DNA from 3 places in the Micromonospora sp. DT233 genome. Region 3 is predicted to be linked to each of the others. Evidence: predicted binding sites of a transcription regulator. Region 3 holds the regulator's gene; each other region holds the start of a gene.
What was found. Region 3 encodes HrcA, which represses chaperone genes, less so after heat shock. Its sites were predicted from a motif close to GGTTNGCACNCTCNNNNNGAGNGTGCNAACC; they were not measured.

Region 1: groES (co-chaperone GroES) is a predicted target of HrcA. The motif match lies at 3,379-3,409, and genes of this name have one in related genera.
Region 2: groL (chaperonin GroEL) is a predicted target of HrcA. The motif match lies at 9,091-9,121, and genes of this name have one in related genera.

Annotation. Positions count from the first base shown of each region.
Region 1 covers NZ_JBNCLB010000001.1:304,507-314,552, forward strand. The annotation lists gene ACLQ2V_RS01400 (molybdopterin-dependent oxidoreductase) at 1-1,097, opposite strand, end outside; gene groL (chaperonin GroEL) at 1,213-2,862, opposite strand; gene groES (co-chaperone GroES) at 2,932-3,246, opposite strand; gene ACLQ2V_RS01415 (THUMP-like domain-containing protein) at 3,602-4,840, shown strand; gene ACLQ2V_RS01420 (sugar ABC transporter substrate-binding protein) at 5,078-6,166, shown strand; gene ACLQ2V_RS01425 (ATP-binding cassette domain-containing protein) at 6,202-7,008, shown strand; gene ACLQ2V_RS01430 (sugar ABC transporter permease) at 7,116-8,270, shown strand; gene ACLQ2V_RS01435 (ROK family protein) at 8,278-9,459, shown strand; gene ACLQ2V_RS01440 (DUF1707 SHOCT-like domain-containing protein) at 9,540-9,830, shown strand; gene ACLQ2V_RS01445 (ABC transporter ATP-binding protein) at 9,852-10,046, opposite strand, start outside.
Region 2 covers NZ_JBNCLB010000001.1:597,374-607,419, forward strand. The annotation lists gene ACLQ2V_RS02900 (FAD-binding oxidoreductase) at 1-187, shown strand, start outside; gene ACLQ2V_RS02905 (glycerol-3-phosphate dehydrogenase/oxidase) at 201-2,030, opposite strand; gene ACLQ2V_RS02910 (SDR family NAD(P)-dependent oxidoreductase) at 2,075-2,830, opposite strand; gene ACLQ2V_RS02915 (S8 family serine peptidase) at 3,198-5,588, shown strand; gene ACLQ2V_RS02920 (GNAT family N-acetyltransferase) at 5,676-6,695, shown strand; gene ACLQ2V_RS02925 (hypothetical protein) at 6,804-7,064, shown strand; gene groL (chaperonin GroEL) at 7,270-8,895, opposite strand; gene ACLQ2V_RS02935 (cold-shock protein) at 9,935-10,046, opposite strand, start outside.
Region 3 covers NZ_JBNCLB010000019.1:27,457-37,502, reverse strand. The annotation lists gene hemW (radical SAM family heme chaperone HemW) at 1-899, shown strand, start outside; gene ACLQ2V_RS26440 (DUF4870 domain-containing protein) at 991-1,722, opposite strand; gene hrcA (heat-inducible transcriptional repressor HrcA) at 2,019-3,041, shown strand; gene dnaJ (molecular chaperone DnaJ) at 3,115-4,260, shown strand; gene ACLQ2V_RS26425 (16S rRNA (uracil(1498)-N(3))-methyltransferase) at 4,368-5,102, shown strand; gene ACLQ2V_RS26420 (GntR family transcriptional regulator) at 5,430-5,819, shown strand; gene ACLQ2V_RS26415 (ABC transporter ATP-binding protein) at 5,843-6,793, shown strand; gene ACLQ2V_RS26410 (ABC transporter permease) at 6,808-7,773, shown strand; gene ACLQ2V_RS26405 (SDR family NAD(P)-dependent oxidoreductase) at 7,781-8,542, opposite strand; gene ACLQ2V_RS26400 (histidine triad nucleotide-binding protein) at 8,588-8,938, shown strand; gene ACLQ2V_RS26395 (PhoH family protein) at 9,160-10,046, shown strand, end outside.

The sequences.
Region 1 (10,046 bases), on a different contig from region 3:
TCGCGGCCGTCGCGCAGCACCGCCGTCGGGGTGCCGCAGGTCCAGCCGTCGACCGCGCGTCCCACCACCTGATCCGCGCCCGGCTCCGGCTGGGCCTCGTCGAGCAGCTCCCGGATCGGCACGCCCAGCCACCGGGCGCTGCCGATCAGGTCCCCGCCCACCTCGTTGGAGACGCAGGCCAGGGTGATGTGACGCTCGACCATCGGGCGGGCCAGCAGCTCGGCGAAGCTCAACTCGATCGGGTTGCGGACCCGGCCGTGGATGCGCAGCCGCCAGCTGAAGGGGTCGACCTGCGGCACCACCAGGGCTGTGTCGATCCGGTAGAACTCGGCGTTCGGGGTGACGTAGGGGGCGAGCTGGGCGACGGCGAGGTCCGCCCCGGCCGGCAGCGCCGGCGCGGGCGAGACCGGCGCGGGCAGGACGACCGCCTGCCGGGCCGTCGACACGCCCCGCCGCCCGGCCAGCCAGTGCCCGCCCAGGCCGGCAACGGCCGCCGCCCCGGTCAACGCGCCGACCCCGGTCAGGAACCGCCGCCGCCCCTGCGGATCTATCTCCGCCCCACTCGCCCCTGATGCGGGCACCGACGACGGGCCACCCGGGGCGGGCACCGACGACACAGCGGCGGGCGCTGGTGGGGTGGGTGGGGTCCACGGCCACGGGTCGAGTTGGAGCGGGCCGGCCAGCAGCAGCCAGAGCACCAGCGCGCCAAGGCCCGCACCGACCAGCGACGGGAGCGCGTCGGCGGGGTCCGCGCCGGGCCGGGTGAGCGCGGCGGCGATCCCGAGGACGGCGAAGGCCGCGATCCCGGCTACCCCCACCCACAGTCGGCGGACGGCGGCCAGGCCGAGCAACGCCGCGATGCCGGCCAGCACCAGGGCCGTCCCGACCAGCAGGGCAAGCTTGTCGTACCGGCCGAAGACGGCGATGGCGAACTGCTTCAGGGGCTCGGGGACGGTGTCCACCACCACCGACCCGACGGCGATCAGGGGCGCGGAGCGGGGACCGGTCAGCACCGCCACCGGCTCGGCCGTGCCGATGGCCACGGTGGCGGCGGTGATCCCGGCCAGCGCGGCGTACCCGCGCGAGGGACTGCTCATTCCGCCAGTGTCCGCATCGCACGGTCCGTCGCCCAGTCGGGATCGCCGCACCCGTGACGGCGTCAGGGCACGCCGTCCGGTGACGGCGTGCCCTGAGCGGTGTCGTACGACCGGGTCAGAACCCCGGGCCGTGCTGGTGACCGTGGCCGTGCGAGTGGCCGTGGCCGCCACCGGCGGCGGCCGGCTCGGCCTGCTCCGGCTTCTCCACGACCAGGCTCTCGGTGCTGAGCAGCAGGCCGGCGATCGAGGCGGCGTTGGTGACCGCGTTGCGGGTCACCTTGACCGGGTCGATGATGCCGGACTTGACCAGGTCGACGTACTCGTCGCGAGCGGCGTCGAGGCCCTGGCCCCACTCCTTCTCGGCGACCTTGTTGACCACCACGTAGCCGTCGTGGCCGGCGTTCTTGGCGATCCAGCGCAGCGGCTCGACCAGCGACTTGCGCACGATCGAGACGCCGACCTTCTCGTCACCGGTGAAGCCGAGGTCGTCGTCGAGCACCGACGCGATCTGCACCAGGGCGGCGCCGCCACCGGGCACCGTGCCCTCCTCGACGGCGGCCTTGGTCGCGGCGATGGCGTCCTCGATGCGGTGCTTGCGCTCCTTCATCTCGACCTCGGTCGCCGCGCCCACCTTGATGACCGCGATGCCACCGGAGAGCTTCGCCAGCCGCTCGGCCAGCTTCTCCCGGTCCCACTCGGAGTCCGAGGCCTCGATCTCCTTGCGGATCTGCGCGACCCGGTCGGCGACCTCGGTGGCCTGGCCGCCACCGTCGACGACGGTGGTGTTCTCCTTGTCGATCACGACGCGCCGGGCGGTGCCGAGCACCTCCAGGCCGACCTGGTCGAGCTTGTAGCCCAGCTCCGGGGCGACCAGCTCGGCGCCGGTCAGGATCGCCATGTCCTGCAGCATCGCCTTGCGGCGGTCGCCGAAGCCCGGGGCCTTCACGGCGCAGACCTTGAGGGTCTTGCGGATCGCGTTGACCACCAGGGTGGAGAGGGCCTGGCCCTCGACGTCCTCGGCGATGATCAGCAGCGGCTTGCTGTCCTGGAGGACCTTCTCCAGCAGCGGCAGCAGCTCCTCGATCGCCGAGATCTTCTGCGTGGTGATCAGGATGTACGGGTCGTCGAGGACCGCCTCCTGCTCCTCCACGTCGGTGACGAAGTTGGGGGAGATGAAGCCCTTGTCGAACTGGAGACCCTCGGTCACCTCCAGCTCGGTGGCCAGCGCGGAGCCCTCCTCGACGGTGATGACACCGTCGCGGCCGACCCGCTCCATCGCCTCGGCGATCAGCTCGCCGATCGTGGCGTCCTGCGCGGAGATCGTCGCCACGTGCGCGATCGACTTCTTGTCGGCCACCTCGACGGCCCGGCCGAGCAGGGCCTCGGAGACCTTGGCGGCGGCGGCGTCGATGCCGCGCTTGAGGCCGGTCGGGTTGGCCCCGGCGGCCACGTTGCGCAGGCCCTCGCGGACCATCGCCTGGGCGAGCACGGTCGCGGTGGTGGTCCCGTCGCCAGCGATGTCGTTGGTCTTGGTTGCCACCTCCTTGACCAGCTGCGCGCCGAGGTTCTCGTAGGGGTTGGTGAGCTCGATCTCCTTGGCGATGGTGACGCCGTCATTGGTGATCGTGGGCACACCGAACTTCTTGTCCAGGACGACGTTGCGCCCGCGCGGTCCGAGAGTGACCTTGACCGTGTCCGCGAGGGCGTTGACACCGTGCTCGAGCAGGTGTCGGGCGTCGTCCGAGAAGCTCAGGATCTTCGCCATGAATGTCCCTTCGAAGCGTCCTGCCCCGGCCCGGCGAGCCGGACCGGGGCAGGGACACTGATCGGTTGGTTACTTCTCGATGACCGCGAGGACGTCGCGGGCGGAGAGCACCAGGTACTCCTCGCCGGCGTACTTGACCTCGGTGCCGCCGTACTTCGAGTAGAGGACGGTGTCGCCGACCGAGACGTCAACCGGGATCCGGTTGCCCTTCTCGTCGACGCGCCCCGGGCCGACAGCGAGGACGGTGCCCTCCTGCGGCTTCTCCTTGGCGGTGTCGGGGATCACGATGCCCGACGCCGTGGTGGTCTCAGCCTCGTTCGCCTGGACCAGGATCCGGTCCTCGAGCGGCTTGATCGCAACCTTGGTCGCGGTAGTCACGGGCATACCCTCCTGGGGTACTGGTTTCGTTACCGACCGGCGAGCCGGTCGGCGTCAATCTGCCACATGCCACCGGGCGGGGCCGTCGTCGCGGGTGCCGGTCCGCCTGGCGTTCAGCCACCGGGCACAGGGCCCGGAAGCTGGCACCCTCGATGGGAGAGTGCTAATCGCAGGTTATGCCGTGGCTAGCACTCCGTCAAGGAGAGTGCCAGCGCGTCGCCCTTCGTGTCACCCCGATCGCGCCGCACCGGGCCCCGGGGGACACCCGCGCGGCACGCCCGAGAACGGCCGGCGCGGCGAGGATCCCGCCGGTCGCCGGCCTGCCGCCGGGCGCCCCGGCCGGGCCCGGGACAATGGGCGGGTGGATCTCGACCAGTTCGCCGCCCTGCGTACCCCCGAGGGGTCGGCCGCGCTCGCCGCGGCGACCGAGGTGGCCGGCGGCGACCCGCTGGTCGCGGCGGGCGCGCTCCGCTCGGCCGGCGTCCCGGCCGGGCTCGCGGCGGCGGCGCTGACCCAGGCGGAGCTGCGCCGCCGGGCGGTCGGCAAGTTCGGCCCGGCGGCGGCCGGGATGTTCCTCACCCGCGCCGGGCTGGAGCAGGCCACCCGGGGGGTGGTCGCCGCCCGACGGGCCGAGCGGCTGCGCGCGGCCGGGGTCCGCACCCTCGCCGACCTGGGCTGCGGCCTCGGCGCGGACGCGCTCGCCGCCGCCCGCGCCGGCATCCGGGTGTACGGGGTGGAGGCCGACCCGCTCACCGCCGCGATGGCCGCCGCGAACGCCGAGGCCGCCGGGCTGGCCGAGGCGTTCACGGTGGAGTGCGGCGACGCCACCACGTTCGACGTGACCCGGGTAGACGCCGCGTTCTGTGACCCGGCCCGCCGCCGGGCCGGCACCGGGCGACGGATCTTCGACCCGAACGCCTACTCGCCGCCGTGGGACTTCGTGCTCGGCCTCGCCGAGCGGGTGCCGCACACCGTGGTCAAGGTGGCCCCCGGGCTGGACCACGCGCTGATCCCCGCCGACGCCGAGGCGGAGTGGGTGAGCGTGGCCGGCGACCTCGTCGAGGCCGCCCTCTGGTGCGGCCGGCTCGCCGGGGTCCCCCGTCGCGCCACCCTGCTGCGCGAGCCGGCGGGGCTCCCCGGTGCGGTCGGGCTCCCGGCCGGCACCGCACCGGCGGCGGCCCTCGCTGGGCAGCTCACCGGCTCCGGGGCGGCCGAGGCGGCCGTCGGCCCGGTCCGCCGGTACCTGCACGACCCCGACCCGGCCGTGGTCCGCGCCCACCTCGTCGCCGAGCTGGCCGACGCCCTCGACGCCACCCTCGCCGACCCGAGCATCGCCTACCTCTACGCCGACGCGCCGGGCGCGACGCCCTTCGCCCGCTGCCTGGAGGTCACCGACGTGCTGCCGTTCTCGCTGAAGCGGCTGCGCGCCCTGCTGCGCGAGCGCCGGGTGGGGCGGGTCGAGATCCTCAAGCGCGGCTCGGCGCTGGAGCCGGAGAAGCTGCGGCGGGACCTGCGGCTGGCCGGGCCGGAGCCGGCGAGCCTGGTGCTGACCCGGGTGGCCGGCGCTCCCACCGTGCTGCTGTGCCGGCCGGTGGGCTGAGCAGCACCGCCGGGCGGAGCCCGCACCCGCCGGTCGACCACGCAGCGTGACGGATTGCGGCATCCGTGTTGCGAAGTTGTTACCGTCCGCTACCTGCTCCCGACCCTTCCCGGCCTTGTGTGCGCGGGCCAGGGGCAATAGGTTGCCGGATACAACAAAGCGGACGCGATCGCCACCCCTCGCAACGAGTCGGCACCACGCGCCGCCGAGTTCCGCCCCTCGAGAGGAACCGTGCCCATGCGTAGCGGGATCCTTGCCATCGCCACCGTCGGCCTGCTGGCCGCCGGGGGCCTCACCGGGTGCGGCGGCGACCCGGACGACGACCCCGCGCGGCCGAGGCCGAAGATCGGCGTGATCCTGCCGGACAGCGCCTCGTCGAACCGTTGGGAGGCGGCGGACCGCAAGTACCTGGAGGCGGCCTTCACGGCCGCCGGGGTGGAGTACGACATCCAGAACGCGCAGAACGACAAGGCGCGCTTCGTCACCATCGCCGAGCAGATGATCACCAACGGGGTGACCGCCCTGATGATCACCAATCTCGACTCGGGCACCGGCAGGGCCGTGCTGGACAAGGCCACCCAGCGGGGCGTCGCCACGATCGACTACGACCGGCCCACGCTGGGCGGCTCCGCGCAGTACTACGTCAGCTTCGACAACGTGGCCGTGGGGCGGCTACAGGGCGAGGGCCTGGTCCGGTGCCTGGCCGAGAAGGGCACCCGCAAGCCGGTGGTGGCGGAGCTCAACGGGGCGCCGACCGACAACAACGCCGCCGAGCTGAAGTCGGGCTACGACGCCGTGCTCCAGCCGAGGTACGACGCGCGGGACTACGTCAAGGGGCCGGACCAGTCCGTCCCGGAGTGGAACAACACCACCGGCGGCACCATCTTCGAGCAGATGCTGACCCAGACCGGCGGCCGCATCGACGGCGTGCTCACCGCCAACGACGGGCTGGCCAACGCGGTCATCTCGGTGCTGACGAAGAACAAGCTCAACGGCAAGGTCCCGGTCACCGGGCAGGACGCCGACGCCCAGGCGCTGCAACACATCCTCGCCGGGGACCAGTGCATGACCGTCTACAAGCCGATCCGGAAGCAGGCCGAGGTGGCGGCGGCGCTGGCCGTCGCGCTGGCCCGGGGCGAGAGGAGGCAGACCGAGCACACCTTCCACGACACCACGGGCAACCGGGACGTCCCGGCCGTGCTGCTGACCGCCCAGCCGATCACCAGGGAGACGGTCAAGGACGTCATCGCGGACGGGTTCGTCGAACGCGACGCCGTCTGCACCGGCCGGTACGCCGCGCTCTGCGCCGCGAACGGCGTGAGCTGAGCTTGGCCGCGCCCGGCGCAGTAGAGGAGAGCAACATGTCCGAGTCACCCCTGTTGGAACTGCGCGGCGTCGACAAGAGCTTCGGCCCCGTGCAGGTCCTGCGCGACGTCGACTTCTCGGTCCGCCCCGGCGAGGTGACCGCCCTCGTCGGCGACAACGGCGCAGGGAAGTCCACGCTGGTCAAGTGCATCAGCGGCATCCACGCCGCCGACTCCGGCGAGTTCTTCTTCGAGGGGCAGCCGGTGACCGTCAGCGGCCCCCGCGACGCCGCCGCCCTGGGCATCGACGTCGTCTACCAGGACCTCGCCCTCTGCGACAACCTCGACGTCGTACAGAACATGTTCCTCGGCCGGGAGCGGCGCTCCGGCCTGGTGCTCGACGAGCCGGCCATGGAGGAGCTCGCCGCCCGGACGCTGGCCGCGCTGTCGGTGAAGACGATCAGCTCGCTGCGCCAGCACGTCGCCAGCCTCTCCGGCGGCCAGCGCCAGACGGTCGCGATCGCCAAGGCGGTGCTCTGGAACAGCCGGCTGGTCATCCTCGACGAGCCGACGGCGGCGCTCGGCCTGGCCCAGACCGCCCAGGTGCTCGAGCTGCTGCGGAGGCTGGCCGACAACGGCCTGGCCGTCGTGCTCATCTCGCACAACATGAACGACGTCTTCGCCGTCTCCGACCGGATCGCGGCGCTCTACCTCGGCCAGATGGTCGCCCAGGTCCGGACGACCGACGTCACGCACGCCCAGGTGGTCGAGCTGATCACCTCGGGGCGCAGCGGGCGGCTCGGCACGACCGCCGAGGGCGGCGCCGGCTACCACAGCGCCAAGACCTCGGGGGCCGGGCAGTGACCACCCAGACGCAGGCCACGTACGCCGAGCCGGTGGCCGCCCCCGGCGGGCCGCCCACCCTGCGCGGGCACGTCCGCAGCTACCTGGCCCGCCTGCGCGGCGGCGACATGGGCGCCCTGCCGGCCGTGCTGGGCCTGGTCGTGCTCTGCGCGTTCTTCTCGGTCCTGCGGCCCAACTTCCTCACCGCCGGCAACTTCGCCAACCTGTTCACGCAGGGCGCGGCCGTCGTGCTGATCGCGATGGGGCTGGTCTTCGTCCTGCTGGTGGGGGAGATAGACCTCTCCGCCGGCTTCGCCAGCGGGGTCTGCGCGGCGGTGCTGGCCAACCTGCTGACCGTCCAGGGCTACCCGTGGTACGTGGCCACCCTCGCCGCCCTCGGCACCGGCGCGCTGATCGGGCTGACGCTCGGCTTCCTGGTCACCAAGGTCGGCATCCCGTCCTTCGTGGTCACGCTGGCCGGCTTCCTCGCCTTCCAGGGCGTCATGCTCATCCTGATCAAGGGCGGCACCAGCATCCCGGTCCAGGCCGAGCCCATCGTGGCCATCGAGAACAGCAACCTCCCGCCGCTGGCCGGCTGGCTGCTGGCCGCCGTGGCGGTGACCGGGTACGCCGCCGTGCAACTGCTGCGCCACCGCAACCGCTCCGTCCGGGGCCTGGTCACCGATCCCCCGTCGGTGCTGCTGGCCCGCGTCCTCGCCCTCGCCGTCGGCGTCGGCGTCGCCGTCTACGTGCTCAACCTCGAACGCAGCCTGAACAGCATGATCAGCTCGAACCGGGGCATGCCGGTCGTCGTACCATTGCTGGCCGTGCTGCTCGTCGCGTTGACCTTCCTGCTGTCGCGCACCGCCTACGGCCGGCACGTGTACGCCGTCGGCGGCAACCGGGAGGCCGCCCGCCGCGCCGGGATCAGCGTCGACCGCATCCGCATCTCGGTCTTCGTCATCTGCTCCTCGATGGCGGCGGTCGGCGGTGTCGTCGCCGCCAGCCGGTTCAGCTCCGTGGACGCCAACACCGGCGGCAGCGACGTGCTGCTCTACGCCGTCGGCGCGGCCGTCATCGGCGGCACCAGCCTCTTCGGCGGCAAGGGCCGGGTGGTCGACGCGGTGCTCGGCGGCGCGGTGGTCGCGACGATCGACAACGGCATGGGGTTGATGAACGCCAGCTCCGGGGTGAAGTACCTGCTCACCGGGTTGGTGCTGCTGCTGGCCGCCGGGATCGACGCGCTGTCGCGCCGCCGTGCCGTCGCCACCGGAAATCGCTGAACAGCCGATGCGTGCAGGCCCGAGCCAGGAGGAGATTCGCCGGCAGAATCTCGGCGCGCTGCTGCGTCACGTCCACGTCCACGGCGCGACGTCGCGCGCCACGCTCACCACCGCGCTGGGGCTCAACCGCAGCACCATCGGCGCGCTGACCACCGACCTCGTCACCGCCGGCCTGGTCAGCGAGGAGACCCCGAAGGAGACCCGGCGGGCGGGGCGACCATCGCTGGTGGTCCGTCCCGAGTCGGGCCGGGTCTACGCCTGGGCGCTGAGCATCGAGGTGGACCGGCTGCGGGTCGCCCGGGTCGGCCTCGGTGGCGTCGTGCTCGGCCGGCGCACGCTGGAGCGTCCGCGCGGCCTGCTGGCCGCGCAGACCGCGCCGCTGCTGGCCGGGGAGCTCAGGGCGATGCAGCAGGAGGTACCCCCCGGCACCACCTGCATCGGCGTGGGCATCGCGGTCTGCGGGATGGTCCGCCGCGACGACGGCCTGGTCCGGCTGGGCCCGCACACCGGCTGGGTGGACGAGCCGATCGGGGCCGCCCTCTCCGCGGAGCTCGACATCGGCGCGACACCCCTGGTGGGCAACGTGGCCGACGTCTGCGCGTTCGCCGAGTACACCCGGGGTGCCGCCGTCGGCTGCCACAACGTCATCTACCTGCACGGCGACGTGGGGGTGGGCGCCGGCATCATCGCCGGCGGCCGCCGGCTGACCGGGCACGGCGGGTACGGCGGCGAGGTCGGCCACATGGTCGTCAACCGGGACGGGGCGCCCTGCGCGTGCGGGTCGCGCGGCTGTTGGGAGTCCGAGATCGGCGAGCACGCCCTGCTGCGGGCGGCGGGCCGGCCGGCCGCCCACGGCCGGGAGGCGGTGCTCGCGGTCTTCGACGCCGCCGACCGGGGCGACGCGCGGGCCCAGGCGGCGGTGCGGCAGGTCGGCGACTGGCTCGGCTTCGGCGTGGGCAACCTGGTCAACATCTTCAACCCGGAAATGGTGATCTTCGGGGGGACGACGCGGGACCTGTACCTCGCGGCGGCGGCCCAGATCCGCAGCCGGCTCAACGCGGTCGGCCTCTCCGCCTGCCTCGAACACGTCCGGCTGCGCACGCCGATGCTGGGCGACGACGCCGCCCTGATCGGCGCGGCCGAGCTGGCCTTCGAACGGTTGCTGGCCGACCCGCTCGACGCCGGCTGACCCGCTACCGACCCGGCCGCCTCCCGCGAACCGCTCGACGCCGGCTGACCGGGCCGGCGCGGCTGCGTACGCTGTCCCTCGTGGACGTCGAGCTGCGCGCCTCCGACGACGACCGGCACCGGGTGGTCGCCGAGCTGCAACGGCACACCTCGGCGGGCCGGCTCAGCCTCGACGAGTTCTCCGAGCGGGCCGGGCTCGTCTGGTCCGCCCGGACCCTCGGCGACCTGGCCACGGTGACCCGCGACCTGCCGGCGGAGCCCGCCCCCGCCGGGGCGGCGGCCGACCACGGCCGGCGGGACCTGCTGGTCGTCTTCGCCGTGGCCGTGGCCACCCTGGTCCTGCTCGGCCTGCTGATGGCCCTCACCCGCTGACCCGCCCGCCCGGCGGCGGGGTCAGCCGTGCCAGGAGCGCCAGAGGGCGGCGTAGGAGCCGCCCGCCGCCACCAGCTCGTCGTGCGGGCCCAGCTCGGTGATCCGGCCGTCCTCCACCACGGCCACCCGGTCGGCGTCGTGCGCGGAGAAGAGCCGGTGCGCGATGGCCACCACCGTCCGCCCGGCCAGCACGGCGGCCAGCGAGCGCTCCAGGTG
Region 2 (10,046 bases), on a different contig from region 3:
GGCCTTCGACGAGATCATGCGGCTGGGCCTGGAGCTGGGCGGCACCTGCACCGGCGAGCACGGGGTGGGGCTGCTCAAGCGGGACTGGCTGGCCCGGGAGATCGGGCCGGTCGGGGTCCGGGTGCACCAGGCGATCAAGGCGGCGCTGGACCCGACGGGGCTGTTCAACCCCGGCAAGGTCCTCTGACCCGCCGGCCCGGCTAGCGCAGCGGGGTCGGCAGGCCCACCGGGTCGTCGTCGCCCCGGTCCGCCGCGAAACCCCGCACGTCGGGTGCGCCGAGCCGGGCCGCGTCGGCGGTGGCGTCGTCCGGCATGAGCTGGGACTGCCGCTCCGCGGTCACCCGAGCCCGGTAGTGCTCCACCTCGCGGGCCCGGGTCGCGGCGTCCCAGCCCAGCACCGCGCCCATCAGCTCCGCGGCGTGCTCGGCGGACTCCAGGCCGCGGTGGGCGGTCTCGAAGGAGATCCGGGTACGCCGGGTCAGCACGTCCTCCAGGTGCAGCGCCCCCTCGGCGCCGGCCGCGTACGTCACCTCGGCCGCCAGGTACTCCGGGGCCCCGGCCAGCGGGGAGGCCAGCAGCGGGTCGGCGTCGACCAGGGCGAGCAGGTCCAGGGCGAGGGTGCCGTACCGCTCCAGCAGGTGCTCGACCACCCCGACCGGCACCTCGTGGCGGCGGGCCAGGTCGGCGCGGTCCCGCCACATCGAGGCGTACCCGTCGGCGCCGAGCAGCGGCAGGTCGGCGGTGCGCGACGGACGGACCCCGCCGAGCCGGCGGGCGGCCCGGTCGACCACGTCGGAGGCCATCACCCGGTACGTCGTGTACTTGCCCCCGGCGACCAGCAGCAGCCCGAGCATCGGCTCGATCACGGCGTGCTCGCGGGACAGTTTCGAGGTGGAGTCGGCCTCGCCGGAGAGCAGCGGGCGCAGCCCGGCGTAGACGCCTTCGATGTCGGCGGTGGTCAGCGGCCGGTCCAGCACGGTGTTGACCTGATCCAGCAGGTATTCGATGTCGCGGGCGGAGGCCGCCGGGTGGGACCGGTCGAGCCGCCAGTCGGTGTCGGTGGTGCCGATGATCCAGTGCCCGCCCCACGGGATGACGAAGAGCACGCTGGTGGCGGTGCGCAGGATCAGCCCGGCGTCGCCGGTGATCGCCGAGCGGGGCACCACCAGGTGCACCCCCTTCGACGCCCGGACCCGCACCCCGGGGCGCAGCCCGACGTCGTTGAGCATCCGGGACATGTCGTCGCTCCACACGCCGGTGGCGGCGATGACGGTGCGGGCGCGCACCTCGAACTCGGCGTCGGGCGAGCCGGGCGGGGCCTCCAGGTCCCGCACCCGGACCCCGGTCACCTCGCGGGCCTGGCGGACCAGGCCGACCGCGCGGGCGCTGGTGACCACGGTCGCGCCGAGGCTGGCGGCGGTGCGGGCGAGGGTGACGACCAGCCGGGCGTCGTCGACCTGCCCGTCGTAGTAGCGGATCGCCCCGGCCAGGGCGTCGGCGCGCAGGCTGGGGAAGATCCGCCGCGCACCCTCGCGGGTGAGGTGCCGGTGCAGCGGCATCCCCCGGCCGCCCCCGACCAGCCCGGCGAAGGCGTCGTACGCGGCCACGCCGAGGCCGTAGTAGGAGCGGCGGAGGGCGCGGCCGGGCAGCCCCCGCACGCCCCGCCCGGCGGGGAGCGGGAGCAGCACCGGCACCGGCCGGACCAGGTGCGGGGCGAGCCGGGTGGCCAGCAGGCCACGCTCGGTGAGCGCCTCGTGGACCAGGTGGAACTCCAACTGCTCCAGGTAGCGCAGGCCCCCGTGGATCAGCTTGCTGGACCGGCTGGAGGTGCCGGCGGCGTAGTCGCGCGCCTCCACCAGGGCCACCTTCAGCCCTCGGGAGGCGGCGTCCAGCGCCGCACCGGCCCCGGTGACGCCACCGCCGATGACCAGGACGTCGAACCGCTCGGCGCGCAGGCGGCTCAGGTCCGTGGCGCGGCGCTGTGGGGAGAGCTGACCGGCGACGGTTCGGGAGAGGTTGGGGTCACGCACCGGTCCACGTTAACCGGCCCGGCGGCCCCCCGGCATCCGCTGGGTCACCGGGCGGGGAACGGCCCCCGTACGGTCACTCCGCCGTCCACCACGAGACTCTGCCCGGTCACGTACGAGGCCAGGGGCGAGGCCAGGTAGACCGCCGCGGCGGCGGCGTCGTCGGGGACCCCGACCCGGCCTAGCGGAATCTCCGGGACCCGCTCGGGCTGCGGCCCGGAGTTCGCCACCGACGTGGCGATGGCACCGCAGGTGACCAGGTTCATCCGGATGCCGTCACCGGCGTACTCCGCGGCGACGGTCCTGGTGAGGCTGGCGAGCCCGGCCTTGGCGGCGCCGTAGGCGGCCTGCCGGGGCGCGGCCATGACGCCCGCGACGGACCCGATGCTGACGATGGACCCGCCCGCGCCCTGGGCCAGGAAGGCCCGGATGGCCGCGCGGGCCGCCCGGGCCACATACCGAAGGTTCATCTCGTACGCCAGGTCCCAGTCGTCGTCGCTCATCTCGTGCAGGCGCACCGCGGGCACGAACGCGACCTGCCCTCCGACGACCGTCACCAGGGTGTCGATCCGACCGAACTCGCGGACGGTACGGGCGACGAAGCCGTCGACGTCTGCGCGCGAGCGCACGTCACCGACGAGCGCGGCGGCGCGGGCACCGGCCTCGGTCAGCTCGCCGGCCGCACCGTGGGCCCGATCGGGGTCGACGTCGGCGACGGCGACGGCCGCGCCCGCCGCAGCGAAGGCACGCGAGATCGCACGCCCGATGCCCTCGCCGCCGCCGCCGATCACCAGGGCACTCACGCCCGCCAATGGTGCAGTGGAGTGGTTCATGGCAGGATCCTCACATACGGCCCGCTGCGGGCCTGCGCTCCGCGGCCTGCCGGGGGCGCCATCCCGCCAGCAGGCCCCTCCCTAGCTGGTGGTCAACGGGCTCCCGCCCGACGAGCCAGCGCCCGCGCGGATCGCCGCCCAGCAGTCGGGCGGTGGGGCGGCGTCGTACTGTTCTTCAATGCCGGATGCGCCGCCCTCCCTGCCGAGCCACCCCCCGCTCGCCGCTCCGCCCGCACGCCCCGGCCCGTGGCCGGTGGTGGCGGCGGCGCTGGTCGGCTGCTGGGTGGTCGCGGTCACCGTGCCGAGCGAGCTGGTCGGCTGGGTGGTCGACCAGTTCATGCTGCTCAGCGGGCTGGACCGGCTGGTGTGGCTCTGGCCGGCGGTGGCCGCCGGCACCGCGCTGCTGGCCGGCCTGCCGGTGCTGCTGCTCGCCCTGCTCCCACGCTCCGGTGCGGTCCGGGCCACCGGCCGGGCCTGGCTCGGCGGGCTGCTCGCGCTCGGGGCGCTGACCCTGCTGCGCATCCTGCCGCCGGTGCACCACGAGGCGTACCTCGGTGCGCTCGCCGCGACGGCCGCCCTGCTGGCGATCGCACTGCCCCGGCTGCCCGGACGGCCCGCCGCCACGCCTCCCGGCCACGGCTTCGCGACCGGCACGCACCCGACCACCGGCACGCACCCGGCGACCGGCACGCACCCGACCACCGGCACGCACCCGACCGGCACCGGCACCGGCACCGGCGAGCCCGGGGCCAGCCGGCCCGCCGACGGGGAGCGGGTCGGGCGGCCCGCGCCGGTGACGCTGCTGGCGGTGGCCGCCGGGTTGGCGACCGTGCTGCCCTGGGCGTGGCTCGGCGCGCTCGGTGGGCTGCTGGAGACCCTCCTCGCGGCGGTCGCGGCGGCGGCGGTGGGCCTGCTGGCCGGGGCGCTGCTCGACGCCCGGTTCTGGGCGCACTTCACGGTCGACCGAACGCACCGGTCGGCCCGGTTGGTGCTGGTGGGCGGCCTGGTCGCCGGGGTGACGCTGCTACTGCTGGCCGCCGGGGCCGGGCACTCCGGGGCGCAACTGCCCGCCCTGCTGACCCTGCCCCCGTTGGGCTTCGTGCTGGCGGCCCTGCACGGGCCGGCCGCCCGCGCCGGTACTGCCGCCCGGTCCGCCCCGGCGCGCTGGCTCGTCGGGCTCGGCGTGTTCGGGCCGTTGGCCTTCGCCGACTCCCAGGAGGTCACCCTGGTCCTGGTGACCACCCGCGACGTCCCGTACTGGGTGGCGGTCACCGCCGCCGCCGGGCTCGCGGTGGGCGCGCTGCTCAGCATCGCGTACGGCGTGCTGCTGGGCCGGCCCGGTGGCCGCGCGCCCCGGCGGCCGGTGGCGGCGGCGACCGTGGTGGTCCTGCTGGTCGGCGTCGTGGCGGTGCACGTCGGGGCCGGCCGGCCCGGCCTGCACGGCGAGCGGCTGCTGGTGGTGCTGCGCGAGCAGGCCGACCTGAGCGGAATTCCCGCCGGGGCGCCCGGCCTGGCGGGGCGGGACGTGCGGGCCCGGGAGGTCTATCGACGCCTCGTCGCCACCGCCGAGCGAACCCAGGCCGGCCTGCGCCGCGACCTGGACCGGCTGCGGCTCGCCTCGACACCGTACTACCTGGTCAACGCCATCGAGGTGGACGGCGGGCCGGGCGTGCGGGCCTGGCTGGCCGGCCGGCCGGAGGTGGGGCGGGTGCTGGTCGACCAGCGGCTGCGCCCGCTGCCGGCCCCCGCCCCGACCAACCGGGGCGACGTGCCCGCGCCGACCGGGCCGGCCTGGAACGTGGCCCTGATCGGCGCGAACCGGGTCTGGTCCGAGCTGGGGGTCACCGGCGCGGGCGTGGTGGTGGGCAGCTCGGACTCCGGGGTCGACGGCGGGCACCCGGCGCTGGCCGCCGGCTTCCGGGGCGGCGACGACTCCTGGTACGACCCGTGGGACCACACGGCGAAGCCGACCGACGAGGTCGGGCACGGCACCCACACGACGGGCAGCGCGGTCGGGCGCGACGGCATCGGGGTGGCCCCGGGGGCGAGCTGGGTCGGCTGCGTGAACCTGGACCGCAACCTGGGCAACCCGGCCCGTTACCTCGACTGCCTGCAGTTCATGCTGGCCCCGTTCCCGGCCGGCGGCGATCCGTTCGTCGACGGTCGACCCGAGCGGGCCCCGCAGGTGCTGACGAACTCGTGGGGTTGCCCCCCGATCGAGGGCTGCGATCCGGGGGCGCTGCGGCCGGCGACGGCGGCGCTGGACGCGGCCGGCATCTTCGTCGTCGCGGCGGCCGGCAACACCGGGCCGTACTGCGCGTCGATCGTCGACCCGCCGGCACCGTACCCGGACGTGTTCACCGTCGGCGCGGCGGACCGCGACCGCCAGGTCGCCGAGTTCTCCAGCCGGGGGCCGGTGCCGGGCGGCAACAAACCGGACCTGGTCGCCCCCGGGGTGGGGGTGCTCTCCGCGATGCCCGGCGGCACGTACGCCGCGCAGGACGGCACCTCGATGGCGGCACCCCAGGTGGCGGGGGTGGTGGCGCTGATGTGGTCGGCGAATCCGAAGCTGGTCGGCGACCTGGAGCGGACCCGGCGGATCCTGCGCGACACGGTCGGCCCGGCCGGGACCGGCAACTCGGCGGACGACTGCGGCAGCCCGGCGAACCTCACCGGCGCCGGCCTGGTCGACGCGTACGCCGCCGTGCGGGCCGCCCGCGCCGGGTGAGCGCGGCGACGGACGCGGCCGGGCGGTGAGCGCCGTCGGGCAGTCGGCGCAGCCGGGGGCGGCGGGGATGGCCTAGGGTCGGCGACCATGGAGCAGGAGCGCACCGCCGCAGACCGGGAGAGCACCGCCGCAGACCGGGAAGGCAGCATCGCGGATCAGGGGATCACGGTTGCCGCACTGGGCCCGCAGGCGCTGCCCGCCGTGGTGGACCTGTGCCGGCGTGCCCTCGACCTGCCCGAGGACGCGGCCGAGGCGGCGGCCCTCGTGGAGACCCTGCACAGCCGCGCGGCGGCGGACCGCACGGTGCTGGGGCTGGGCGCGTACCGGGGGGCGGAGCTGGTCGGGGTGCTGATCGCCTCGCTCGCCGCGCACGAACCCGGCTCCGGGCACGTCGACCTGGTCGCGGTGGCTCCGCAGGCCCGCCGCCGGGGCGTCGGGCGGGCCCTGCTCGGCCGGGCCGAGCGCGCCCTGGCCGAGCGCGGGGCGACCGAGGTGCTGCTGGCCGGCAACCCGCCGTACTACGCCTGGCCGGGGATCGACGTGCGCTACACCCCGGCGGTCTGCGCCGCGCTCGCGCTCGGCTACGCCCAGGACCGCACCGCCTGGAACATGACCGCAGACCTGTCGTACGACGAGTCGCCGGCGCTGCGGGGCACCGAGGCGGCCGAGCGGCGGCTGGCCGACGGCGGCGTCACGGTGCGGCGCGCGGAGCCGGCGGACCTGCCGGCGCTGACCGCGTTCGCCCGGGTCACCTTCGGCGGTTCCTGGGACGCCGAGCTGGCCGGCTCGGTGGGGCGGCCAGCCGCCGGGGCGCACCTGGCGGAGCGGGACGGCCGGATCGTCGGCTTCGCCGCCTGGGGGTCGTCGCGGCCGAGCTGGTTCGGGCCGATGGGCACCGCCCCGGAGGCGGCGGGCGGGGGGATCGGCGGCGTGCTGCTGCGCCGCTGCCTGCGCGACCAGCGGGACGCGGGGATGCGATCGGCGCAGATCGGCTGGGTGGGGCCGGTGCCGTTCTACTCGGGCAGCGCCGGGGCGCGCATCGAGCGGGTGTTCTTCCTCTACCGCAAGGTCCTGCCCACGGCACGAACGGGACGGGAGAGCGAATAGCCCCGTTCGGTCCCGGCGGTCATCGACGTCCCCCTACGGTTTGCCGTAGAGGAGGCAGTCATGACCACGGACGACGAACAGCTCGACGGGGTTGAGGACACCGACGCGATGCCGCTCGAGGGGGCGCTCGACGCGACACCGCGCGCCGCCGGGACACCGCAGGCCGGAACACCGCTAACCGGGCTGCCGGGGCGGTTGCCGTTCGACCGGCTCGACTACGGCGACGCCGAGCAGCGGGCCGAGGAGACGACGGGGCTCGACGATCCGCTGGCCGAGGAGCCGATCGCCCTGGTGGACGAGCCGATCCGGATCGCCGCGCCGTACGACCGCCGCCGCAAGCGGCGCAACCAGCGCCCGCTGCCGACCTGAGCCGGCGCGTACGGCGAACGTACCGCCCGCGCCGACCGGGGCCGCGCCAACCAGAACCTCGCCGACATGGTGCCGGGCCGGCGCGGCACCTGACCGGCCGGAGCCTCGACGGGCGGTGGACGCCTCGCGGGCCGGGCCGGGACTTCACGCGCGAGGGGCGGGCCGCTGACGCGACCCGCCCCTCGTGGCGTTGGTGGGGCTGGACTCAGAAGTCCATGTCCCCGCCGCCGGGGCCACCGGCCGGGGCAGCCGGGGTCTTCTCCGGCTTGTCCGCGACGACGGCCTCGGTGGTGAGGAAGAGCGCCGCGATCGAGGCGGCGTTCTGCAGCGCCGACCGGGTCACCTTGGCCGGGTCAATGATGCCCGCGGCCAGCAGGTCCACGTACTCGCCGTTGGCGGCGTTGAGGCCGTGACCCGCTTCGAGGTTGCGGACCTTCTCCACCACGACGCCGCCCTCGAGGCCGGCGTTGACGGCGATCTGCCGCAGCGGGGCGTCCAGCGCGACCTTGACGATGTTGGCACCGGTCGCCTCGTCGCCGACCAGGTCCAGCTTGTCGAAGGCGGTCTTGCCGGCCTGCACCAGCGCGACGCCACCACCCGGGACGATGCCCTCTTCGACGGCGGCCTTCGCGTTGCGAACGGCGTCCTCGATGCGGTGCTTGCGCTCCTTGAGCTCGACCTCGGTGGCCGCGCCGACCTTGATCACCGCGACGCCGCCGGCGAGCTTGGCCAGCCGCTCCTGCAGCTTCTCGCGGTCGTAGTCCGAGTCGCTCTTGTCGATCTCGGCCCGGATCTGGTTGACCCGACCCTGGATCTGGTCGGCGTCGCCGGCACCGTCGACGATGGTGGTCTCGTCCTTGGTCACCACGACCTTGCGGGCGCGGCCCAGCATGTCGAGGCCGACGGCGTCCAGCTTGAGGCCGACCTCCTCGCTGATGACCTGGCCACCGGTGAGGATGGCGATGTCGGCCAGCATGGCCTTGCGGCGGTCACCGAAGCCCGGCGCCTTGACGGCGACCGACTTGAAGGTGCCACGGACCTTGTTGACCACGAGGGTGGCCAGGGCCTCGCCCTCGATGTCCTCGGCGATGATCAGCAGCGACTTGCCCGACTGCATGACCTTCTCCAGGATCGGGAGCAGGTCCTTCACCGAGGAGATCTTGCTGTTGACGATCAGGAGGTACGGGTCGTCGAAGACGGCCTCCATACGCTCCGGGTCCGTCATGAAGTAGGCGGAGATGTAGCCCTTATCGAAGCGCATGCCCTCGGTGAGCTCAAGCTCCAGACCGAAGGTGTTGCTCTCCTCGACGGTGATGACGCCTTCCTTGCCGACCTTGTCCATCGCCTCGGCGATGATCTCGCCGACGGTGCTGTCACCGGCCGAGATGGAGGCGGTGGAGGCGATCTGCTCCTTGGTCTCCACGTCCTTGGCGAGCTTGAGCAGCTCCTCCGAGACGCTGGCCACGGCGGCCTCGATGCCCCGCTTCAGGGCCATCGGGTTGGCGCCGGCGGCCACGTTGCGCAGGCCCTCGCGCACCAGAGCCTGGGCCAGGACGGTCGCCGTCGTCGTGCCGTCACCGGCAACGTCGTCGGTCTTCTTGGCGACCTCCTTGACCAGCTCGGCGCCGATCTTCTCGTACGGGTCCTCGAGCTCGATCTCCTTGGCGATGCTCACACCATCGTTGGTGATGGTGGGGGCGCCCCACTTCTTCTCGAGCACCACGTTGCGGCCCTTCGGGCCGAGGGTCACCTTCACGGCGTCGGCGAGCTGGTTCATGCCCCGCTCGAGGCCGCGGCGAGCCTCTTCGTCGAACGCGATCATCTTGGCCATACGGCGTTGTCCTCCTGGACACTCACGGGCCACCCGAGTGTGTGTCCCGGATGGGCCGCCTGGTGTACGCACCTTGGGGACGTCGCCACCTGGCGACGACGACGTCTCCTCGGTCGGGCCGGATAGCCCGCGACGACCGGCCTCGTGCCGCCCGGCGGTTTTCCGCCTGACGACCGTGACCCAAACCGTCCCGACCGTTGGCACTCACACTATGCGAGTGCCAATGACTTGTTTAGCACTCTCCCATGCCGAGTGCAAGCACGATGCCGTCACCGGGTCGAATCCGCAGCCCTGATCAGCACCGCCCGAGCCGCCGCAAGCGCGCGTCGGCGCGGCGGTGTCGCCGAAGTCGCACTGGTGGGGTCGCGGGCGCTGCGGGACCGCCTCGGCGGACAAGCCGGCGGTGGCCGGCCGCGACGTTCGGGGGTCAGCCGGCTCGCGCGGCGCGGAACGAGACTCGCGCGGCGCGGAACGAGACTCGCGCGGCGCGGAACGAGACTTGCGCGGCGCGGAACGAGAACGGAGCGGGCATCGGCGACGCGGCAGCCCGGGCCGGCAGGAGCATCCGCCCGAGCATCGACCAGCCCACACTGCGCGCCACCGCGCCGGGCTGGCCGCGCACGGCGACCGGGTCGCCGCGGTCACCGCCACGTGGGCCAGGAAGGCACGGCGATGCATGGCACCGCGATGCATGGCACGGCGGCAAGAACACGCCTCCCGGCGGAGACATCTCCTCCGCGCCATCTGGAGCTGATGTCGTAAACGACTCGGCCCGTGACCGAGTCACCTGCGGTGATGTCGTGGCCGGCTCAGCTCCAAAGGACCCCGAACCGCAGATGCCACCCCCGGCCCAGCGCTCGACCCCACCCCCTCGACATTGCCCCCGCCCCGCCCCAGATCGTCGATCTTGGAGTTGGGTGGGTGGATGAAAGCCTCGAATGCCCCTGTTCCAGGCACCACAAGTCCATGATCGGCGATGCGGTGGGGGCCCCGACGCCCGCCCGAGGGCGAGGGGTGGAGGCCGGGAATCGGGGTGAGGTCAGGCGACGACGCGGACCCGCTCGGCCTGCGGACCCTTCTGCCCCTGGGCGATCTCGAACTCCACCCGCTGCCCGTCGTCCAGCGCCTTGTAGCCGTCCATCTCGATCGCG
Region 3 (10,046 bases):
TCCTCGACGGCATCGACCGCACCTGGGGGCTGGCCGCCGACGCCGAGGTGAGCACCGAGGCCAACCCGGAGTCGGTCACGCCGCAGTCGCTGAGGACCCTGCGCGCCGCCGGGTACACCCGCATCTCGCTGGGCATGCAGTCCGCCGCGCCGGGGGTGCTGGCGATCCTCGACCGCCGGCACAGCGCCGGCCGGGCCACCGCCGCCGCCGCCGAGGCCCGCGACGCCGGGTTCGACCACGTCAACCTCGACCTGATCTACGGCACGCCGGGGGAGAGCGCCGAGGACTTCGCCGCCTCCCTCGACCAGGTCGTCGCCGCCGGGGTGGACCACGTCAGCGCGTACGCCCTGATCGTGGAGGACGGCACCCGGCTGGCCGCGCGGATGCGGCGCGGCGAGCTGCCGTACCCCTCCGACGACGTGGCGGCGGACCGCTACCTGGCGGCGGAGGCCGCCCTGGGCGCGGCCGGTTTCTCCTGGTACGAGGTGTCCAACTGGGCGCGGACGCCGGCCGGGCAGTGCCGGCACAACCTGCTCTACTGGGCCGGCGCGGACTGGTGGGGCCTCGGCCCGGGGGCGCACAGCCACGTCGGCGGGGTGCGCTGGTGGAACGTCAAACACCCCAGCGCGTACGCGAAGCGCCTCGCGGCGGGCGTCTCGCCCGGCCTGGCCCGGGAGGTGCTCACGCGCGGCGAGGCGCAGATGGAGGACGTGATGCTGCGGCTGCGGCTCGCCTCCGGGCTGCCGCTGGACGTGCTGGACGACGCGGGCCGGGCGGGCGCGGCGCGGGCGCTGGCCGACGGGCTGCTCGACCCGGCCGGGCACGCGGCCGGCCGGGCGGTGCTCACCCTGCGCGGCCGGCTGCTGGCCGACGCGGTCGTCCGCGACCTGCTGCCCTGAGCGCACCCACCCCCGCGCCGGTCACCGGGCGCGGCCGGTCGGGGCGCGGGTGGGTGACACCGGCCGGCCGCCGGGAGCGGCCGACCGGGGTTCACTTGACGAAGCTGGCGGTCATCGGATAGCGGTAGGGCTGCCCGTCGTTGGCCTTGATCCCGGCGACGATGCCGAAGATGATGCCGACCACCATCGCGGCGAAACCGATGAAGGCGCCGATGAAGATGCAGCTCAGGATCCAGCCGACCACTGCGATGACCGACCAGAGCAGCTGGAAGTTCAGGGCGGCGACCGCGTGGGCGCGGACGGTCGGCGACTGGTTGCCCCGGGCCAGCAGCACGATCAGCGGCGCCACCCAGCCCAGCACCCCGCCGCCGAGGAACATCCCGGCCGCGCCGCCGAAGTGCGCGACCATCGCCCAGGTCTTCTCCTCGTTGCCGGCCGCGCCGCCGTAGCCACCGCCGGCCGGGTATCCGCCAGCCGGGTATCCGCCGGCCGGGGGGTAGCCACCGGGCGGCGGGTAGCCGCCGGCGGTCGGAGGCTGGCCGCCGGGCGGGACGTCGCCGCCGGGCGGGGGATAGCCGCCGGCGGAGGGCTGGTCGCCGGGCGGGGGAAAACCAGCGGGCGGGGGAAAACCGCCGGGCGGGGGGAAGCCAGCGGGCGGGGGGAACTCGCCGGGCGGGGGGTAGCCGCCCGCCCCGGAGCCACCGTGCAGCGGCGCGGTGGGGGGCTCGTCCGCCGAGGAGCCGTACGGTGCAGGCGACGGGTTCGGCTCCGGCGGGTAACCGCCGGGGTCGCCCGAGCCGGGAGGACGAGGTGCGTCAGTCATGCCCGTCACGGTAGGGGCTACCGGCAACCGGGTACCAGGGCGACACTGGTCGGGCCCCGTGCTTCGACCCGAGCACGACCCCGCGTCGGCCGGACGACGGCCCCGTCTCGGCCGAACGACGCCACCCTGCCGGTCGGCGGACGGACCGTCGGTGCGTCCTCGATCTTACCGAGGGCGGGACGGGGACGTAGACTGGCACTCGCTACGAACGAGTGCCAGGCTTCGGCCATCGGCGGGCAGGCCGGCCCGGTTGCCCGCCGCGATGCCGGGCACGACGTGCGACAGGAGGTGGTGGAGTGGGTCTGGACGACCGCAAGCTCGCCGTGCTCCGCGCGATCGTCGAGGACTACGTCGCCACGCAGGAGCCGGTCGGCAGCAGGGCCCTGGTGGAGCGGCACCAGCTCGGCGTCTCGCCGGCGACGGTGCGCAACGACATGGCGGTGCTGGAGGAGGAGGGCTACATCCGGCAGCCGCACACCAGCGCCGGCCGGGTGCCCACCGACCGGGGTTACCGCCTCTTCGTCGACCGGCTCAGCCGGGTCAAGCCGCTCAGCCCGGCCGAGCGCCGGGCGATCGAGCGTTTCCTGGTCGGCGCGGTCGACCTCGACGACGTGGTGCACCGCACGGTCCGGCTGTTGGCGCAGCTCACCCGGCAGGTCGCCGTGGTGCAATATCCGTCGCTGGCCCGTTCCTCCGTGCGCCACCTGGAGCTGGTGCCGATCTCCACCACCCGGCTGATGCTGGTGATGATCGCCGACACCGGCCGGGTCGAGCAGCGGCTGGTGGAGCTGCCCGCGCCGGTGCCCGCCGACGACGTCACCGACCTGCGGCGGCTGGTCAACGAGAAGCTGGTGGGCAGCCGGCTCTCGGAGACCCCGCCGCTGGTGCAGGCGCTGGTCGAGGAGTCGGCGCCACACCTGCGACCGGCCATGACCACGCTCGCCACCGTGCTGCTGGAGACGCTGGTCGAGCGGCACGAGGAGCGGCTGGCGCTCGCCGGCACCGCCAACCTCACCCGAGGGGGCCTGCTGGACTTCCAGGGCTCGCTGCGGCCGATCCTGGAGGCGCTGGAGGAGGAGGTGGTCATCCTCAAGCTCATCGGCGAGGCCGAGTCGAGCACGACCCGGGTCCTCATCGGCGACGAGAACGAGATCGACAACCTGCGGGCCGCCTCGGTGGTCAGCACCGGATACGGTCCGGGAACGACCGTCGTCGGCGGCCTCGGGGTGCTCGGCCCCACCCGGATGGACTACCCCGGCACCATCGCCACGGTGCGGGCCGTGGCACGCTACGTGGGCGAGCTGCTGGCCCAGAACTGACCAGTCAGGGCCGACGGCCGGCTCCGGCCGACGACCGGCGCAACGCGAGACGAACATGAGGACACGGAACGCAGTGGCCAGGGACTACTACGGCATCCTCGGTGTGAGCCGGGAAGCCTCCGATGACGAGATCAAGCGCGCCTACCGCAAGCTGGCGCGGCAGTTCCACCCGGACGTGAATCCGGACCCGGAGGCACAGGAGAAGTTCAAGGACATCAACGCCGCGTACGAGGTCCTCTCGGACGATCGGAAGCGGCAGATCGTCGACCTGGGCGGCGACCCGCTCGCCCCGGGCGGCGGGGGCATGGGCGGCCCGGGTGGCCCCGGCGGCGCCGGGCCGTTCGTCGGCTTCCAGGACATCATGGACGCCTTCTTCGGCGGCGCGGGCGGCGGCGCGCGGGGCCCGCGCCCGCGTACCCGGCCGGGGGCCGACGCGATCCTGCGGCTGGAACTGGACCTGCACGAGACCGCGTTCGGCGTCGAGGCGCCGATCACCGTCGACACCGCCGTGCTCTGCACCACCTGCTCCGGCGCGGGCACGGCCGCCGGCACCCACCTGGCCACCTGCGAGGCGTGCGGGGGCCGGGGCGAGGTGCAGTCGGTGCAGCGCACCTTCCTCGGCCAGGTGGTCTCCGCCCGGCCGTGCACGGTCTGCCAGGGGTACGGCACGACGATCCCGCACCCCTGCCCGACCTGCGCCGGTGACGGGCGGGTCCGTACCCGCCGCTCGCTGACCGTCAAGATCCCCGCTGGCGTCGAGGACGGCATGCGGATCCGGCTGGCCCAGCAGGGCGAGGTCGGTCCGGGTGGCGGGACGGCCGGCGACCTCTACGTGGAGATCCACGAGCGCCCGCACGACGTCTACTCGCGCAAGGGCGACGACCTGCACTGCCGGGTCACCGTCCCGATGACCGCCGCCGCGCTCGGCACCCGGCTGACCATCAAGACCCTGGACAGCGAGGAGACGGTCGACGTCAAGGCCGGCACCCAGCCGGGCAGCACCCTGCGGCTGCGCGCCCGGGGCGTGCCGCACCTGCGCGGCACCGGCCGGGGCGACCTCTACGTCCACCTCGACGTGCGGACGCCGACCAAGCTCGACGCCGACCAGGAGCGGATGCTGCGCGACTTCGCCAAGACGCGCGGCGAGGAGGTCGCCGAGCTGACCAAGCAGGGCGGCTTCTTCTCCCGGATGCGCGACGCCTTCAACGGCCACCCCTGATCGACGCCGGGCCGCCCGTGGCCGCCACGGCCCGGCCCGGCGGCACTCGGCCACCCCTGATCGACCTGGCCGCCCCGGTCTCCGGCCGGGGCGGCTAACCTGACGTCGTGTCCGCGCCGCTGTTCCTGGTCGAGTCGCTGCCCACCGCCGACCAGCTCACCCTGGACGGCCCCGAGGGGCACCACGCCGCCACCGTGCAGCGGCTGCGCGTCGGCGAGGAGCTGCTGCTCGCCGACGGCCGGGGCGGCACCGCGTCCGCCGTGGTCACGGCCGTCGGCCGGGGCAACCTCACCCTCGACGTCACCTCCCGGGGGTACGCCGACGCGCCCGTGCCCCGCCTCGTGGTGGTGCAGGGCATCGCCAAGGGCGACCGGGGCGAGCTGGCCGTGCAGGCGATGACCGAGGTCGGGGTGGACGAGATCGTCCCCTGGTCGGCGTCCCGCTCGGTGGCGCAGTGGCGCGGCGACCGGGGCGCGCGGGCGCGGGAGAAGTGGGTGGCGACGGCCCGGGAGGCGGCGAAGCAGGCCCGCCGGCCGTGGCTGCCCGTGGTGGCCGGCTCGCCCGACGAGTCCACCGCGACGGTGGCCCGCCGGATCGCCGGTGCCGCCGCCGCGTTCGTCCTGCACGAGGAGGCGCGGGAGCGGCTGACCACCGCCGAGCTGCCCGACGCGGGCGAGATCGTGCTGGTCATCGGCCCGGAGGGCGGCATCGCCGAGGCGGAGCTGACCGCCTTCGCCGAGGCCGGCGCCCGCCCGGTACGGCTGGGCCCCTCGGTCCTGCGCACGTCGACGGCAGGGGTGGCCGCCCTGGCAGTCCTTGCCACCCGCCTAGCCCGCTGGTAACCCCACCCCCCACCCCCCACCCCCCACCCCCCTCCCCCCTCCCCACCCCACCCCCGCCTCTCTCCCCACCCCACCCACCCCGCCCCGCCGATCATGGACTTGTGGTGCCTCGCAAAAGCTGCATCCCGGGCATTCCGCCCACCATTACTCCATGATCGACGGCGACGGCGGGGGCGACGGCGGGGGCGGGGGCGGGGGCGGGGCGGGGTGCGGCCGGGGTGTATCGCCCTGCCCGATCGTGAGTGGCCGTCGGTCTGCCGGAGTCACTTGACGGGGCTCGCTGATCCCTGCACTATTTCACTATTCGAATAGTTAAGGGGGGCGGAGTTGATCGAGTTCCATCTGGATCGCGGATCCGGGGTCTCCACCTATCTGCAACTCGTCCACCAGGTGAAACATGCTCTTCGGCTGGGGGTTCTCCAGCCCGGCGACAAGCTTCCCACCGCCAAGGAGGTGGTGGCGCAGTTGGCGATCAACCCCAACACGGTGCTCAAGGCGTACCGGGAACTCGAGCGGGAAGGGCTCGCCATCGGTCGCCCCGGGCAGGGCACCTTCGTGCGCCGGTCCCTGCGGACCGTCGACGCGGCCGAACAGGCCCGGCTCGCCACCCAGTTGTCCGCCTGGGTCGACCGGGCCCGCCAGGCCGGGTTGGACCAGGACGGCGTGGAGGCGCTGTTCGCATCGGTGTTGCTGGACTCGTTTCGGAGGACGGCGTGAGGGCGAGCGAGGATGGGGTCGTTGTGAACCTGCCGGGCCTGGGCGGGTCTGCGGAGGAGCGACCAGCCCGTGAACGACCGGGCGGAAACGCGCTGGAGGCGACCGGGCTCGGCAGGCAGTACGGCCGGACCTGGGTGCTGCGCGACGTCTCGGTGGCCGTACCCGCCGGCCGGGTCGCAGCGCTGGTCGGCCCCAACGGGGCGGGCAAGACGACCTTCCTGCACATGATCGTCGGACTGCTCCCACCCACCCGGGGGGCGGTCCGCGTCTTCGGCACGACGGTGGGGCGCGACGGCGCCGCGCTCTCCCGCGTCGCGTTCCTGGCCCAGGAGAAGCCCCTCTACGAGGGTTTCACCGTCGCGGAGATGATGCGGTTCGGTCGGGTGATGAATCCGAACTGGGACGACGCCCTGGCCCGCCGCAGGCTCGACGAGTTGAGGATCCCGCTCGACCGGCGGGTGGCGAAGCTCTCCGGCGGCCAGCAGACCCAGGTGGCGCTCACCCTCGCCATCGCCAAGCGGCCCGACCTGCTGGTGCTGGACGAACCGCTCGCCGACCTGGATCCCCTGGCGCGTCACGACGTGACGAGCGGCCTGATGGCCGCCGTGGCGGAGACCGGCATGACCGTCCTGCTCTCCTCGCACGTGGTGCCCGACCTGAAGGACACCTGTGACTGGCTGGTCGTTCTCAACGGCGGCCGGGTGCAGGTCAGCGGGGACATCGACGACCTGCTCTCCGAGCACCGACTCCTGACCGGTCCGGCGGACGGCGCCGAGGCGGTGGCCGCCCGCCTGCCCGTCGTCACCCGCAGCAGCATCGGCCGGCAGGCCACGTTGCTGGTCCGTGGCGCGGGTGCCGTCCCGGACCGCAGGTGGACTGAACGCTCACTGTCCCTTGAGGACCTCGTCCTGACGTACCTGCGTGACCCCGACGCCGCGGCGCTGCCCCGCCCCGCCATCGTCCCGGCGAACTGAGAACGGAGAGCAAGATGGTCTGGCTGACCTACCGGCAGCACCGCGCCCAACTGGTGGTCACCTTCGGGACACTGCTCCTGCTCGGAGGGACACTCCTCGGCTCTGCCCTCGAAGCCAGCTCGTGGGCGGCGGGGCACGCTCCGGACGGTTGTCCGGGGTCCTCGTCGGTGTGTCACGACTTCAACCGTGGGATGTTCGACCGTTACCACGCCGTCTACCAGGTCTTCGGCTACCTGCCGTTGGTAGGGCCGGCACTGATAGGCGCCTTCTGGGGTGCGCCCCTCGTGGCCCGGGAGCTGGAGCGCGGCACGTTCCGCCTGGCGTGGACCCAGTCCGTGACGACGCTACGCTGGATCCTCGTCAAGCTCGGCCTGCTCTCCGTGGCCGTCATGGTCGCCGGGACAGCCCTGGCGGTGATGGTAGGCCGGTGGAACACGGTGTTCGAGGGTGCCTTCCCCGACTCCTCCCTCACCAACCCCGGCAAGTTCAACATCGTCGGCCTTGCGCCTGCCGCGTGGTGGCTCTTCGCGTTCGCGGTCGGCACCGCCGCCAGCGCCATCCTGCGCCGCACCGTGCCAGCCATGGCGGTCACCGTCGCGGTGATCGCCATGGCCATCCCCGCGGTGATCGTCAGTCAAGACTTCTACGCCAAGCCGGACCGACAGGTCGGCGTGAGCAGGGACACCCTCATCGCCAACGGGGACGTCATCGTCGCCGAGATGTGGGTGGCCCCGGACGGCCGGGTGGTCGACGGCTCGCCGTCCGGCGTGTGCCCACCCGCCGCCGGCGTCGACCTGTCGTCGAGCCGGTCCGAACTCGCCGAACACGACTGCCTGCTCGCCAAGGGATACAAGACGGCCTTCGACGTCCATCCAACGAGTCGATTCTGGTTGTTCCAGTTGCTTCAGGCCCTCCTGCTGGTCGGCGGCGCCGTCGTCCTGCTCGTCGTCACGGTGCTCCGGACGCTGCGCCTGCATTGATGGTGGGTCAGGTGCGCAGGTAGGACGCGCCGTTGAGGTCCACGATGGTGCCGGAGGCCCACTGTGCCTCCGGGCCGGCCAGCCAGTGCACGGCGGCGGCGATCTCGTCGGGGTGGGCCACCCGGTCGAAGGGGCTCTGCGCGCGGATCGCGTCGCCCCGGGGTGACTTCAGGTGCTCGTTGGTCATGTCGGTCTCGACGAAGCCGGGGGCGACGGTGGCCACCGCGATGCCGTACGGGGCGAGGGCCACCGCGAGGGACTGGGCCATCGCGTTCATCCCCGCCTTGCTGGCGCCGTACGCGGGGTTGGCGGGCTCGCCCCGGAACGCGCCCCGCGAGGAGACGTTGACGATCCGCCCGCCCCGGTCGCGCATGTGCTGGGCGGCGCACCAGGAGGCGTTCGCGGCACCGAAGAGGTTCGTGTCGAGCACCTCCCGCCAGCGCTGCCGCCACTGCTCGTAGGTGGCCTCGAAGACCGGGTGCGGGGGGTCGGCCGGGCCGTACACCCCGGCGTTGTTGACCAGCACGTCGAGCCCGCCGAGGCGGGCCGCCGCGTCGTCGACCATGGCCCGTACGGCGTCGGGGTCGGTCAGGTCCGCGCGGACCACGACATGCCCGCTGCCCGGCAGCTGCGCGCGCAGCTGTTCGGCCAGCTCCGCCGAGTCCCGGTGGTGGATCGCCACCCGGTCGCCGCCCGCCGCGAACCGCCCCGCCACCGCCCGCCCGATGCCGCGCGAGGCCCCTGTCACCAGTACCGCCCGTGAAGTCACGCCGCCATCATGCCCGAGTCGGCGGGGCGGCCTTATCATGCCCCGATGGGATCCGACTGCCTGTTCTGCCGCATCGTCGCCGGGGAGATCCCGGCGACGGTCGTCCGCGAGACCGACACCACCCTGGCGTTCCGGGACATCGACCCGAAGGCCCCGGTGCACGTGCTGGTCATCCCCAAGGAGCACTACGCCGACGTGGCGGCCCTGGGCCAGGGCGACCCGACGCTGGCCGGTGAGCTGCTGGCCACGGCCGCCGCCGTGGCCGAGGACGAGGGGCTGCTCGGCGACGGCTACCGGCTGATGTTCAACACCGGGGCGTACGGCGGCCAGGAGGTCTTCCACGTCCACGCCCACGTGCTCGGCGGCGCCCCGCTCGGCCCGATGCTCTGCCGCTGAGGGGCCATCCCCGGCGGCGGATGGAGCCTTGTGCTGCGGGCGTGACTGAGATCGACGGGCGCCTGGAGCGGACGGTGCGGCGGGCGCAGGCCGACGGGCGGTGAATGGGCGAGGTGGCACCGCGCGGGAGAAGATAGGATGGGGGCAACGTCCGAACGCCCGGCCAGCAGGCCCGGCGCCGAGAGCGAGAGCAGGTGGCGCAGGGCCCTTCGGCCCGACCTATGACCGGCACCCCACCTCCCCGCCCGCCCCAGGCGCAGACCAGGATCACCGTCCCCGATCCCAAGATCATGGTCAACCTGCTGGGCGCTGGCGACGAGATCCTGCGACTCGTCGAGCGTTCGGTCACCAGCGACGTGCACGTCCGCGGCAACGAGATCACCATCACCGGGACCGTCGCGGACAATGCCCTCGCCGAGCGGCTCTTCAGCGAGCTCATCGAACTGATCGAGAAAGGCGAGACCCTGACCACTGACGCCGTCCGGCGTACCGTCGGCATGCTCGAGCAGGGCGGCGCCGAGCGGCCCGCCGAGGTCCTGACGCTCAACATCCTCGCCCGACGCGGCCGCAACATCCGCCCCAAGACCCTCGGGCAGAAGCAGTACGTCGACTCCATCGACGGGCACACCATCGTCTTCGGCATCGGCCCCGCCGGCACCGGCAAGACCTACCTGGCGATGGCGAAGGCCGTCCAGGCGCTCCAGGCCAAGCAGGTCGACCGGATCATCCTGACCCGGCCGGCGGTCGAGGCGGGGGAGCGGCTCGGCTTCCTGCCCGGCACGCTGAACGAGAAGATCGATCCCTACCTGCGCCCGCTCTACGACGCGCTGCACGACATGCTCGACCCGGAGACCATCCCGAAGCTGATGGCGGCCGGGACGATCGAGGTCGCGCCGCTGGCGTACATGCGGGGCCGGACGTTGAACAACGCGTTCATCATCCTCGACGAGGCGCAGAACACCACGCCCGAGCAGATGAAGATGTTCCTCACCCGGCTCGGCTTCGGTTCCAAGATCGTGGTCACCGGCGACATCACCCAGGTCGACCTTCCGGGCAGTACGAGCAGCGGTCTGCGCGTCGTCCGGGACATCCTGGGTAACGTCGAGGA